Regions from separate parts of the Bradyrhizobium sp. KZN70725 genome, predicted to be linked through region 1. Evidence: riboswitches for the same ligand, from Rfam matches in the RefSeq annotation. Region 1 holds a riboswitch; each other region holds the start of a gene.
The links. A riboswitch is a leader RNA that binds a small molecule or an ion and turns the genes downstream of it on or off. The one in region 1 is predicted to bind cobalamin.

Region 1 (4,377 bases):
AGCAGCGCGCGCTCGTTGGCAGTGACACGATCCGACGCCCAATCCTTGAGGTCGGAGCCGAGCGGAACCTCCTCGCCCATCCAATGGGTCTGCTGCTGACGTTTCCAGAACTCGTAAGCCCAGCCATAGCGATCAACGTCATAGCTTCCGGTCGAGTCCAGGAGGCCGACCCGTCCCTTGCCGATCAACGTGCGCGGATCGACAGCCGAGAGGTCAATCACTGACATGCAAGGCACTCCTCATAGTCGGTGCGCTGCGGCTGCGGTCGTTCCGCCTCGTCACGGCCGCTGATTTTGCCGGCGAACGCTGCGCGCGAGATCGACTTCGAACGGCAGTAATAGAGGCTTTTCAATCCGCGCTCCCATGCCGTCCAATGCAGCATATGGAGATCCCACTTATCGACGTCGGCCGCCAGATAGAGGTTGATCGATTGGCTCTGGCAGATGAACGGCGCGCGGTCGGCGGCGAGCTCGATGATCCAGCGCTGGTCAATCTCGAAAGCGGTGCGAAAGATCGCTTTCTCGTGCTCCGAGAGGATGTCGAGATGAGCGACCGATCCCTCGTGCGCTATGATCGACTGCCATATCGCCGGGGTGTTGGCGCCTTTGGCCGTGAGTACCCTGGCGAGATGCGGATTGCGCACCGAGATGGCGCCAGACAATGTCTTATGGGTGTAAATGTTGGCCGGGACTGGCTCGATGCAAGCGCTCGCGCCGCCGCAGATAATGCTGATCGAGGCGGTCGGCGCAATTGCGATCTTATGGCTAAATCGCGCCATCACGCCGCGTTCCAGCGCATCCGGGCAAGGGCCGCGCTCGCGAGCGAGCGTCACCGACGCCGCGTCGGCATCCCGCCGGATTTTCCGGAACATGTTCAGATTGAACGACTTGGCCAGAGCGCTCTCCATCGGAATGCCCTTGGCCTGAAGGAACGAGTGCAAGCCCATGACGCCTAGGCCGACGGAGCGCTCGCGTAGGGCAGCATAGCGGGCACGCCTCATGCCCTCCGGCGCCACCGTGATGAAGTGGGTGAGCACGTTGTCAAGGAAACGCATGATGTCTTCGATGAAGCCCGGCTCCTCGCTCCACCGGTCCCATGTCTCGAGATTGAGCGATGAGAGACAGCACACCGCGGTGCGCTCCTCGTCGCGATGATCGATGCCGGTCGGCAGGGTAATTTCGCTGCACAAATTGGAGGTCGAGACCTTGAGGCCGAGGTCGCGCTGGTGCTTGGGAAGGGCGCGGTTCACGGTGTCGATGAACAAGAGATAAGGCTCGCCGGTCTGCAGCCGGTTCTCGAGGATACGTTGCCACAGCTGGCGAGCATCGATCTCGCGAACCATTTCGCTGGTCTTTGGACTGCGAAGCGCGAACGCTGTCCCGGCTCGCACGGCATGCATAAATTCGTCAGTAACGTTGATGCCGTGATGCAGGTTGAGGCTCTTACGATTGAAGTCGCCGGACGCCTTCCGGATCTCAAGGAACTCCTCTATCTCGGGATGTTGGACATCGAGATAGACTGCCGCCGAGCCGCGCCGCAACGAGCCTTGACTGATCGCCAGCGTCAGGCCGTCCATGACGTGGATAAACGGGATGATGCCCGAGGTGACACCGCCCTTAACCTTCTCGCCGATCGAGCGAACATTCCCCCAGTAGGTACCGATGCCGCCGCCGTTGGAGGCAAGCCAGACGTTCTCGTTCCAGGCGCCGACAATACCTTCGAGCGAATCCGAGACCGAATTGAGGAAGCATGAAATGGGTAGACCACGCAAGCTGCCGCCATTCGAGAGCACCGGCGTCGCCGGCATGAACCACAGTCGAGACATTGCATCATATAGACGCTGAGCATGTGCAACATCGTCCGCAAACGCGCACGATACCCGCGCAAAAATGTCCTGGACGCCTTCGCCGGCGAGCAGATAACGGTCGGTCAATGTCAGCTTGCCGAACGATGTCAGGAGGCTGTCGCGCGATCGATCAAGGGCAAGGTCAGACGGCTTTGGAGCTGGCGCGAGGGGACGCGGCAGCGGAGCCAGCGATGGAGGCGGCGCAACAGACCGCTGAAGCGGGGCAAGCGCTGCCTGTGCTTGCGCTGCCCGCACACTGGATGGTGTAACGAGATGACCCTGCTGATCGAAATCAAAAGACGGCGACATCGGCAACCCCGCGATGTTTGGAGCCGGGGCCACGGACGACTTGCAGGAGACAAACGTCCCTCAGTGCAAGCGCTCCACCGGGGCACCCCGCCCGAGGACGTTTGTTCTGTCGCGGCAGGTCTCCTGGCTTGCGGGTCGCTGCGGCTGTCGACCTTCCCGGCGCGTTTCTGCGCCAGTGGCCCATGATGACAACCGCTCACCGCTTACAGTTGCGGGGGCAGCCCCGGAGTAGCCGTTCGGCGCACCGGGTTCCCTCTTAGCTTCCTGTCCTACAAGATAAAGGATGGAAGAACCATGACAGATCTACATCTAGGCGTCACTTGCCGAGATTCGTCAAGTCTCGTTTGGGGTACATCAAGCTTCAGAAGAGGACACCGCGAAGTCAATGAATGGAGCGGCCGACGCCGAGCACCGGTATGTTCCGCTATCCATACACGTCCACCTGTGGCTGTTCAGGCAAATCAATCCAGAAATCCAGCCGACCATTCATCAGTCTATGCTGATCTGGAACGTAGACCCTACCAAAGGCTCTGAGACCGTTTTTTCCGTTCCGATGAGTATGAGCGGATCTTCAGCTCAAGATCTTCGAAGCTATCAGCGTCAACGATCCAGATGAAATCGTGTCTAAGGCGCTGGAAAGCTATCATGCACGTAGCCGACGCAGTCAGCTCCTCGACGCACGACGCTCCCCGTGCGATCTCGCTGCTCGAACGGCTGAGGGCCTTGAAGAACACGAAAGCTCATCGAGCTCGCAGCGGCTAAGCCGCTGTAAGCGCGACGAAACCGGCTCCCTTCGTGAATTTACCGTCGGCGCAAGCCTTGTCTCACAATGAAGGAGCAGGTCCGCGGCGGCGCGTCCCACCGAGATCGCCTGGTCAATATCTTTCTAGCCAGTATAGCTGCTGTTCGGCGCGCATAGCAGATCGATTTGGTCGCGGCGCATCTAGGTCGCCGCCCTTCTGATCAATTCGGCACGCGCCCGGTGCATGTTTGTAGCGGACCAATTGTCTGGCCCATTCTCGCGATCTGCCGATAAAGGCTTCGCCTACTGTTCGGTGCCCAAAGAAGTCAGGTTGGTCCTACTCGGCCGCGTCCATCAGGATTTCCGGATCGTCGCGCCTCTCATCGCGACCCAGAGCACTCTTCGCAACACGCGAAAGCCTCCAGGGCCGTGCTGGATCACGCCCGACGCGCTTGAATCGTACCCGACGTCATGTTGCAGGATTCGGCGCAAGCCACGACTGTTTGGCAAACAAGCTTGGCATTTCGGACGCGATCGGAACAACGTATGTCGCCTCTGGGCGGTCCCATGTCGGCGATTGACTGCTCGGTCCGGCGACACGGAGATGATGTGGTCCTCAGGATCGAGCCCCCCCGGAGCCCGATTTGCGGCTCTCCTCGACAACATCAAGAGCTGTCGAGCTGACGTGTTTCTGGAGGAAAGGAGGATGCTAGGCGCAGACATGGTGGTAGGCGGCAATCGACACCCAGAGAGAGGAGCGCCGGACTGGTCCTCCTGTACCCTGTTGTCGAAACCAGCGTGGCAAGGCACGGGCTTCATTCAAGGCATCTCGCCCAACGTCCAAACTCCGGTTGCGATCGTTTCAGGCAAGGCGCGACGCCGCGTTAGCTGCGCTCGATCTGCGGCAATTGCCTGCTCCGGCACCTGAAAGGACCAGATACATGACGGCATACCCTAGGGTCTTACAAGAGTTGCGTGTGGTTGAGCCCGGCCATCGGGTATTGGAGATAACCACGACCACCGGCTGCATCGTCAGATGTTCTTATTGCTCCCAGGACAAGTTTGCAGATCGCCAAAGGCCCGTATCCCAAGCCAAGCATCTGGGTGTTCAGGATTTCAAGCAATGTCTCTCACGCGTACCGACAGCTACTGGCATTAGTTTTTCCGGATATTCGGAGCCCTGGTTGCATCCGCATTGCAGCACGATGGTTGAGCATGCTTACGCACGCGGCCACGACGTCCGGATCTTCACGACCCTTGTTGGAATGAACGGGACTGACGTTCGACGCCTGCAAATGCTCCGGTTCAAGACTTTCGTCGTGCACGTTCCCGACGACGGCACTTATATGAACAGCCGCCTCGTCGGAAAAAACTACATCAATGTCATGCGCCGACTGATTGAGGCAAACATTCCCTCGATTCAATTTGTGATCCTGGGTAAAATCCATCCTGATCTAGCCGATGTAATCCCCGCCAAAAA
Region 2 (4,377 bases), on a different contig from region 1:
CGTATGAATCTGGGTTTGATCTGCAACGCCTGATGAGCAAATGCGGAAGCTATCGACGGCCCATTGAAGGTAGGCCGCCCACTCCGATCGGCGCAATGGCAACCCTTCGCGAAGGGCAGCTTCGTCGATCTGGATCATGCTCGCACCGGCTATCTCGAGATCGCGGACTTCGTCGCGGATCGCCAGTGCGATCTGCCGGCAGACCTCGCCTCTTGGAATATCATCGCGAACAAACGACCAGTTCAATATTGTTACTGGTCCGGTCAACATCGCCTTCACCGGCTTGCGGGTTAATGATTGCGCATAGAGCCACCAATCTACAGTGATCGGTTTGGGCCGCAAAACATCGCCGAACAGGATCGGTGGCCTGACACAGCGCGAGCCATAGGATTGTACCCAACCGTTCCTGGTAAATGCGAATCCGGCGAGTTGCTCGCCGAAGTACTGCACCATGTCATTGCGCTCGAACTCGCCGTGCACGAGGACGTCCAGACCAATGTCCTCCTGCCAACGCAGAGCGCGCGCGGTCTCCTCCTTGAGGAACTTGTGGTATTGCTCTTCGCTCATCGCGCCTTGCGCATGTGCTGCGCGGGCATTACGGACCTCAGAGGTTTGCGGGAAGGATCCGATCGTCGTGGTAGGAAAGGAGGGTAGTCCAAAGCGCTTGCGCTGGATCTCGGCCCGACGGACAAATGGGCTGGCGCGCCGGCGCATGGCCTCGTCAATCGCTCGCATCCGCACCGCGAGATTGGCATCACGGATCTTTGGTGAAGTCCGGCGGACGGACACGGCCGACTGCGATTCAGCAAGACTTTCAGCCACATTCTGATCACCCGCGAGCGCCCGCGCCAGGATTGCTAGCTCACGCATCTTCTGTACCGAAAAGGCAAGCCAGCTCTTGAGATCGGATGCAAGTCCGGTCTCGAGTTCAACATCGACGGGCACATGAAGCAGCGAGCAGGACGGAGCGATCTGGACACGATCCCTGCCAAGCTTGGCAATGGCGGGATCCAGTTGCTGGCGGAGCGTCGACAGGTTCGAGCGCCATACATTTCGTCCGTCGATGACGCCGAGGGACATGACGAGGTCACTTCGGCGGGCAGCAATGATCCGGCCCAACAGGTTCGGCGCGCGAACCAAATCCACGTGCAGTCCGGCGACGGGCATGTTCAAAGCTGTGTCCAGATTATCGCCGAGATCGCCGAAATAGCTCGCGACCATGATCTTGACGTCCGGTACTTCCCTGGCGAGCCGATCGTAGACGTGTAGCAAAGATCTTCGCGCCCCCTCCTCCAGATCAAGAACCAGGCAGGGCTCGTCGCATTGAACCCACTTTGCTCCCCGTTTGGCTAGTTCCTGCAGAACCTCGACATAGACCGGTATCAGCTCATCCAGGAGCGACAGCGGCTGGAACGCAGGATCCGCACTCTTGCCAAGCTTTAGGAATGTGACCGGCCCGATCAGCACAGGGCGGGTCTGGAACCCGAGGGCTTTGGCTTCCTCGTACTCCTCGATAGGCTTTCGCGAGGACAGGCGGAACGTCTGTCCTCGATGAAATTCAGGGACCATGTAGTGGTAGTTGGTGTCGAACCACTTGGTCATTTCCTGTGCGGGCGCGCCATATCCGCCCGATCCGTGGCTGCAACTCGCAGTCTGGCGGTCCCACTGTGAACCGCGGGCCATCTCGAAGTACGTCTTGAGCGAAACCGGTTCGGTTTTCGAGGCGTAGATTTCCGGAATGGCACCAACCATGACGGAGGTGTCGAGCACCTGGTCGTACAACGAGAAATCGTTGGACGGAATGACGGTGACACCGAGGGATTTTTGGCGGGCCCAGTTCGCAGCACGCAGGCCAGCTGCATCCTCGAGCAATTGCTGTTCGCTAATTGCGCCGGCCCAGTAACTTTCAAGCGCGCGTTTGAGCTCGCGCCTCGGGCCGATCCGAGGCGTTCCAAGCGTAGCAACCGGAAGGGAGAGAAGAGACATAGCGCTAACCCCGTAGTTGGGGGCAAAGGCGATGGCGGACGCAAGCAGGATCGCCCGAGCGGCGGCTGCTTGGCGCACCACCGGGACACCCCGCCCGTGGACGTATATGTGGTCGAGGCAGGTCTCCTGGCTCGCGGGTCATCGCCGCTGTCCGGCCTTCCCGAAGCCGCACGGGCTTCAGTGACTTTGTTGGACAGCGGCTCGCCGCTTACAGTTGCGGGGGCAGCGCCGGCCTGTTCACCGGCTTCCCTCTTAGCTCCGAATCCAGCGGGACCGGAGAACCTCTACTATATCGATTATCGGCAACAGACCGCTTCCGTCAACCTCTCAGATGACTCTCTCACTTCAATGCCGCCATCGGTGACTCACATGGCCATTTAACGTCGAAAGTTGACCACGATTGGAAGCTCTCTCCAAATATACGTGTCGAAAAGAATTGTCGAAGGCGCGAGTCGCGGCGCTTCCGGCGTGCCGGCGTCCTGTCTCTCGACAGCCATGAACCGCCGCCAGGGCAAAACACCTGCGCAAGTTTCATCAGCATACTCGGCGCGCATGTTGATCTACGAGCCAACCAATCTTGGTAGGCGATTTGCGGCCTCTCATGCCGATAATACTCGGGCACGCATATCGATTCGCCTCAACGAACACTGGGACCCGCAATGAAAATGGCTGTTTGGAGCGCCGTCGGCGTCTTTGCTGTCACCGTCTTTGCGGTCGGCCTGTTCGGGTGGTTGGTGAAAGCGTTCATGAATCAACCCGTCAGACAGAGGCTCTCGAGAATGTTGAGCGACGCGAGAGGAAGTTAGCGCGACTTGATCGTTTCTCGCTTGCCGGCCGCCGCGATTGGAAACAGCGGCTCATCCAACCATGAATGCTTGGCCGAGGCAGCTGGACGATTAACCAGATCGAACCATCGTGCGCGTAGGCAGAAACGCGCGCGCCATATCATGTGCCTGCCTGACGACGCGCTTTCGAACGATTCCGCACGCCCGGCGGTGACGAGCGACTTTTGCTTATTATCAATTACGAGCCGATAGAGATCGGCTGATAGAGATCGCTGGGCGTTCGGGTGAGCACACCGGACGGTTCAACAGCTTTCAACGGTGCCTCCCGATTTCTCATCCGTAAATCGGCAGCGGCTTTCGCCTGCGCCTCTCGAAGATCGGCGCGACAAAAGCTGAACCGGCCCGCGCGGATCGGCTGAATGGAAACATTGAAACGAGCGCCGTCGGAAAGCCAACAAACATTGCAATAATCTGGCGCGATTTGCCGGCTATTTCCTGGCACGAAGGATGCAAGCTCAGGGGTGCCCAGGCTTCTCCTCCTGGGCAGGTCCAGCACAGCAAATTGAGGTTGTGGCTGGCCCACTGAAGTTAGCGGCGCGTGACATCGAGGGGACAGCGCCTGCTCGCGCGGGACATCGGCAGGCGCCCGTGTCACGTTGCCGCTAACTTCTTCCAATCGAGGATAGCATTGAAGGCTGCCCGCTTTGACGTGTGGATGAAAAACCGATGGTCCGGCCGTTATGAAGAGAATGTCTGCAAGAGGCGTGCTCTGTCTCTGTCAATCGCTGATTTTCCTTGCTGGGCTGGTTGCGACGGGCAACAGTGCGCGAGCCGGCGAAAACGCGCTCGTCGAACGAGTCAAGTCAACCTGGCGAGCACGAAATGGTGAGACAATCGAGCACATTGTCTCGAAAGTCTCGAAAGTGGCGCACTTCGTCCCTCGAAACTGGGGAATCGCCGAAGGCATCGACCACACTGAGTATGTTTATCTTTCCTGGACCAGACATCAGGATAACAAATCAGACGAACATTACCTTATTACCTGGAAGATCGGGACCGACGGAAAGATTGAAGTTGCGTCTCCCTATGCAAAGCCCATCGAACTCGGCTGGCACGCCCTGGCGCTTTCGCTCATCGCCAGTGAAGTCACCGACGGCGAAAACGACGCAAACCTTCGTTTTCTGCATAATCCGGTCAATTTCAACTTTGTGACGACCGCGCAGGGCAAGCTCGGAGATCTTCTCCGGCACGGCCGCTGTCATATTATCGAACCTGTTGTCGTGGATTACGTTACGGCGGCGAATGACAAGCCAACGGAAAAAGCGCACCGGTGGCGCGTTCTGCTGTTGGTGAACTGCAACATACCAGGCCCTCGCTACTTTACCGAAAATGGGGTCATCACCTTCGTCAAGCGCGAGGGACACGATTGGGAGCCGCAATCTTTCCTTGCCAAGAGGATTGCGACTTTTCCTCCCGGCGCCTGGTTCCATCACATAGAGCCAAACGAACGGGACACATTGGAGGGGGTGCGAAAGGCCTCGACAAATGATCAGGATGGCAGCGCTACTCCTTGAGCGCTGAGCGCCTCGGGCCAAAGCAGGACCCA
Region 3 (4,377 bases), on a different contig from region 1:
CCTGCGGCAGATAGGCGAAACGCTTCGCGCGCTCGCGCAGCGGCAGCGACGCCAGCGGATCGCCGCCGATCCGGATCTCGCCGCCCGACGAAATCAGCCCGGCCAGTGCACGCAGCAGCGTGGTCTTGCCGGCGCCGTTCGGGCCGACCAGCGCGACCAGATGGCCCGACGGCAGCGACAGCGAGACATCGTGCAGCACCTTGCGGCTGCCGAGCGAGGCATTGAGCGCCGCGGCGGAGAGCAGCGTCATGCCACGCCTCCGCCGAGCGCGCGGCGCTCGCGCATGATCAGATAGAGGAAGAACGGCACGCCGATGATCGAGGTCAGCACGCCGACCTTGATGTCCGAGGTTGAAGGAATGATGCGCACCGCGATGTCGGCGGCGAGCAGCAGCGCCGAGCCGGTGAGCGCGCTCGGCACCAAGAGCCGCGCCGGATCGTGACCGATCACGGGACGCATCAGATGCGGCGCGACGAGGCCGATGAAACCGATCGTGCCGGTGACTGCGACCGCGCCGCCGACGCCGAGCGCCACGCCCGTGATCACGAAGAGCCGCAACCGCCCGACGTCGACGCCGAGGCTCTGCGCCGCCTCCTCGCCAAGCGTCAGCGCGCGGAAGGCGCTCGCCTGGCTGAGCAGGATGGCGGCGCCCGCGACGATGAAGGGCAGCGCCAGCGCCACGTGCTGGAAGCTGCGGTCCTCCAGCGAGCCGAGCAGCCAGAACGCGATCTCCAGCACCACAAACGGATTGCTCGAGAGATTCATCACCAGTGCGGTCGCGGCTCCCGCAAAGCTCGAGATCGCGAGCCCAGCGAGGATCAGGATCAACAGCCCGGCATTGCGGCCGGCGATCGCAAGCAGCGCGAACACCGAGCCGAACGCGGCGATGATCGCCACCACCGGCAGCGCGTAGGAGCGCACATCGGCGAGGCCCAGCGCGATCACCAGCACCGCGCCGAACGCCGCCGATTGCGGCGCGCCGAATAGCGACGGCGAGGCCAGCGGATTGCGCAGCAGCCCTTGCAGCGCCGCACCGGACAGCCCGAGAATGCCGCCGATCGCAAATGCCAGGATGGTGCGCGGCAGGCGGATCTCGCGCACGATCACCTGCGCCACATCGCTGCTGCCGCCGAACAGCGCCTCGACCACCGCGAGCGGCGACAGCCGCACCGGCCCGATGCCGAGCGAGAGCACGCACAACAGGACCACGAGCGCGAGCAGCGCCGCCGTGGCGCCCCACCGGCGCCGCGCCGCGACCTCGGCCGCCAAGGCAAAATCCTGCACGCTCATCGGATCCATGCTCTTACAGCGATCGCCGTGGCAGACAAGCGACACTCGACAAAAACCGTGGCCGCGCGGCCGCCGCCCGACTTCCGCCGGATTGACTTTGCTACCCGGCCGAACCCTAGATGAACATGACGGTTCTTTCATGAGATGAAAAGGGAATGCGGTACGGGGAAACTTCCCCAACGCCGCGGCTGCCCCCGCAACTGTATGCGGTGAATCCTTCGTCACAGGCCACTGGGAATCTCGGTCCTGGGAAGGCGACGAAGGGTAACGACCCGCGAGCCAGGAGACCTGCCGTCAGCCGTGGTCACACGCGATGCTGCCGGTCGGGGAGTACAGGCATGAGCTTCACCTGATGCTGTGAGCACGATGGTGAGACTGGTTCGCGGTGACGTGCCACTGACGTTGCCGAGGCCTTGCTTATGTTCTCCTTCCCTTTCCATCGGCGGCGCCGCGCGCTTCTGCTCGCGTCGACGATGATCGCGCCGGCGACGATGCTCGCGCCGGCATTCCTTGTCTCCGCAGCGCGGGCGCAGGAGGCACCCGCTCCCGATCAGCTGCCGGCGATCGAAGTCACCAAGCCGGGCGACCAGAACGTCACGCGCGCCAGGCCGGCCGCTGACGAAGCGCCGGCGCCGCGACGCCCGGCGCCGGGCACCTCGCAAGGCAACAATACAGGCAGCGGAGCCGGATCGGGCACGATAGGGACCGGTGTGGCCACCGGAACGGGCGGCACCGGCGGCCGCCAGTTCGCCGGCATTGTCGGCACCTCCTCGGCCGTGATCACCGCCGACGACATCGCGCATTCGCCGGTGCAGTCGTTACCCGAGATCCTCGCGCAGGTGCCGGGCGTGCAGCTGCAAACGCCCTATGGCGGACCGAACGGCGCCAAGACGTCGGTCGACCTGCGCGGCTTCGGCGCATTCGCGACCGACAATACGCTGTTCCTGCTCAACGGCCGCCGCCTCAACGACGTCGACAAGGCCGGCTTCGACCTCACCACGATTCCGCTCGATTCGATCGAGCGCATCGAGATCACGCGCGGCAACAGCGGCGCGGTGCTTTACGGCGACAATGCGGTGGGCGGCGTCGTCAACATCATCACCAAGACCGGCGTCGGCGGCCCGCCGACGACGATGCGGGCCGAGGCCGGAGCTGGCTCGTTCAACACCCGCATGGCCGCGGTCTCCGCAGCGCTCAATTCCGGACCGTGGTCCACCTCGTTCTACGGCAATGGCATCAAGTCCGACGGCTACCGCGTCAACAATGCGCTCGACCAGCGCAACGCCGTCGGCAACATCAACTACACGACGCCTGATCTCACCGCCTTCCTGACCGTCACCGGCAGCGACCAGAAGCTCGGCCTACCCGGCGGACGGCTGGTCGATCCGTCGATCGGCGTGAACGAGCTGCTCACCGATCGCCGCGGCGCCGCGACGCCCTTCGACTATGCCAACCAGCAGACCGCCAGCGTCACCGCCGGCTTCACCAAGACGCTGATGAACGGCGTCGACCTCATCGTCGACGGCGGCTGGCGGCAGCGCGAGACGCAGAGCGGCTTCTTCGGCACGATGCCGACCATCAGCTTCGCTTCGACCTACAATGATGCCGCGCTGCAGACCTGGTCGCTGACGCCGCGGCTCAGCGTCAAGAATGTGATGCTGGGCGTGCCGTCGACGATCCTGACCGGCATCGACTATTACGATTCGAGCTTCCGCGAGGCGCGCGGCGCCTATCAGGGCGTCGACCCGTTCCACATCTACAATATCGAGCAGCAGAGCGTGGCCGGCTATTGGCAACATACGCTGGGCCTGTTGCCAACGACCGACATCTCCTACGGCGCGCGCGTCCAGAATACCAGCATCTCGGCGCGCGATCGCTACGACCCGAATGCGCCATTCGCGTTCGACACGCAGGCGGCACCGCTCGACAGCAACGAGACGCAATACGCCCTGCATGTCGGCGCCGAGCATCGCCTGACCGACACCTTCTCGGTGTTCGGCCGCGCGGCGCGCGCGTTCCGCACGCCCGATGTCGACGAGCGCGTCGCATCCGGACCGTCGTTCGATCCGCTGACCTTCGCCCCGATCCCGCAGAATTTCCAGCTCAAGACCCAGACCTCGCAGGATGTCGAGGGCGGCTTCCGGGTCAAGACCAACCTGTTTCAGGTCCAGACCAGCGTCTATCTGATGGATCTCGAGAACGAGATCCATTTCAACCCGGTGCTGTTCTTCAACACCAACCTCGACCCCACCCGCCGCTGTGGCTCGGAAACCAGTGCCTCGCTCAAGTTCAGCGATACGGTGACCCTGCGCGGCGGCATGGCGATCACCCGCGCGGTGTTCCGCGAAGGCATCTGGACCGGCAACGACGTGCCGCTGGTGTCGCGCTACACCGGCAATCTCGGCGTCACCTGGAATATCTGGCAGAACTATCTGGTGCTCGACGCCACGGTGCGGGCCTGGAGCTCGCGCATCATGGACAACGATCAGGCCAACACCCAGAGCCGGATTCCCGGCAACGCCACCGCCGATATCAAGCTGAGCGGGCAAGTTGACCGCTTCTTCTGGTCACTGAGCGTGAACAACCTGTTCAACGCGCTCTATTACGACTACGCCATCGCGAGCACGTTCACCGAAGGCCGCTTCTCGGCCTATCCGCTGCCCGGCCGCACCTACATGGTAAAGGCCGGCGCGACGTTTTAGAGCGTGAACCGGTGGGGCGGGTCTGCCCCGCGCACCGTCTCCGAACATTACAAACGCACCGAAACTGGGGTAGAGTTCCGGCAGCTGATTTGACCCGCGCAGGGGAAACGCATGGCCAAGGCCGGGAAGCAGACCAAGGGCGGCACGAAGATCAAGGACAAGACCGACGACAAGTCGAAGAAGCCTCCGCCACCCGCAGCGTTGCAGGACGACGAGTACTATGAGGACGGCGACATCGCCACGCCGAAGCTCGACCGCTACGGCAATGATGACGAGCCGTTGTGAGGCCCGGCGAATATCGATCCACAGATCCTGCGCGCAGTCGCGCGCGGCGGCCTCGTAGCTCGCGAGCTACCGAGCCCGGCTCGTCGTCGCCAAGCAGACA

Region 2: it holds a riboswitch for cobalamin, as region 1 does, so the genes downstream of both, metE (5-methyltetrahydropteroyltriglutamate--homocysteine S-methyltransferase) here and ACZBJS_RS28115 (ribonucleoside-diphosphate reductase subunit alpha) in region 1, are expected to answer to the same signal.
Region 3: it holds a riboswitch for cobalamin, as region 1 does, so the genes downstream of both, ACZBJS_RS34590 (TonB-dependent receptor) here and ACZBJS_RS28115 (ribonucleoside-diphosphate reductase subunit alpha) in region 1, are expected to answer to the same signal.

Annotation. Positions count from the first base shown of each region.
Region 1 covers NZ_JBUYWT010000035.1:80,598-84,974, reverse strand. The annotation lists gene ACZBJS_RS28120 (ribonucleotide-diphosphate reductase subunit beta) at 1-227, opposite strand, end outside; gene ACZBJS_RS28115 (ribonucleoside-diphosphate reductase subunit alpha) at 218-2,155, opposite strand; cobalamin riboswitch at 2,252-2,467, opposite strand; gene ACZBJS_RS28110 (radical SAM/SPASM domain-containing protein) at 3,839-4,377, shown strand, end outside.
Region 2 covers NZ_JBUYWT010000084.1:14,034-18,410, reverse strand. The annotation lists gene metE (5-methyltetrahydropteroyltriglutamate--homocysteine S-methyltransferase) at 1-1,986, opposite strand, end outside; cobalamin riboswitch at 2,086-2,287, opposite strand; gene ACZBJS_RS39035 (hypothetical protein) at 3,010-3,447, opposite strand; gene ACZBJS_RS39030 (nodulate formation efficiency C protein) at 3,521-4,345, shown strand.
Region 3 covers NZ_JBUYWT010000057.1:13,265-17,641, forward strand. The annotation lists gene ACZBJS_RS34580 (ABC transporter ATP-binding protein) at 1-250, opposite strand, end outside; gene ACZBJS_RS34585 (FecCD family ABC transporter permease) at 247-1,290, opposite strand; cobalamin riboswitch at 1,403-1,600, shown strand; gene ACZBJS_RS34590 (TonB-dependent receptor) at 1,710-3,992, shown strand; gene ACZBJS_RS34595 (hypothetical protein) at 4,104-4,277, shown strand.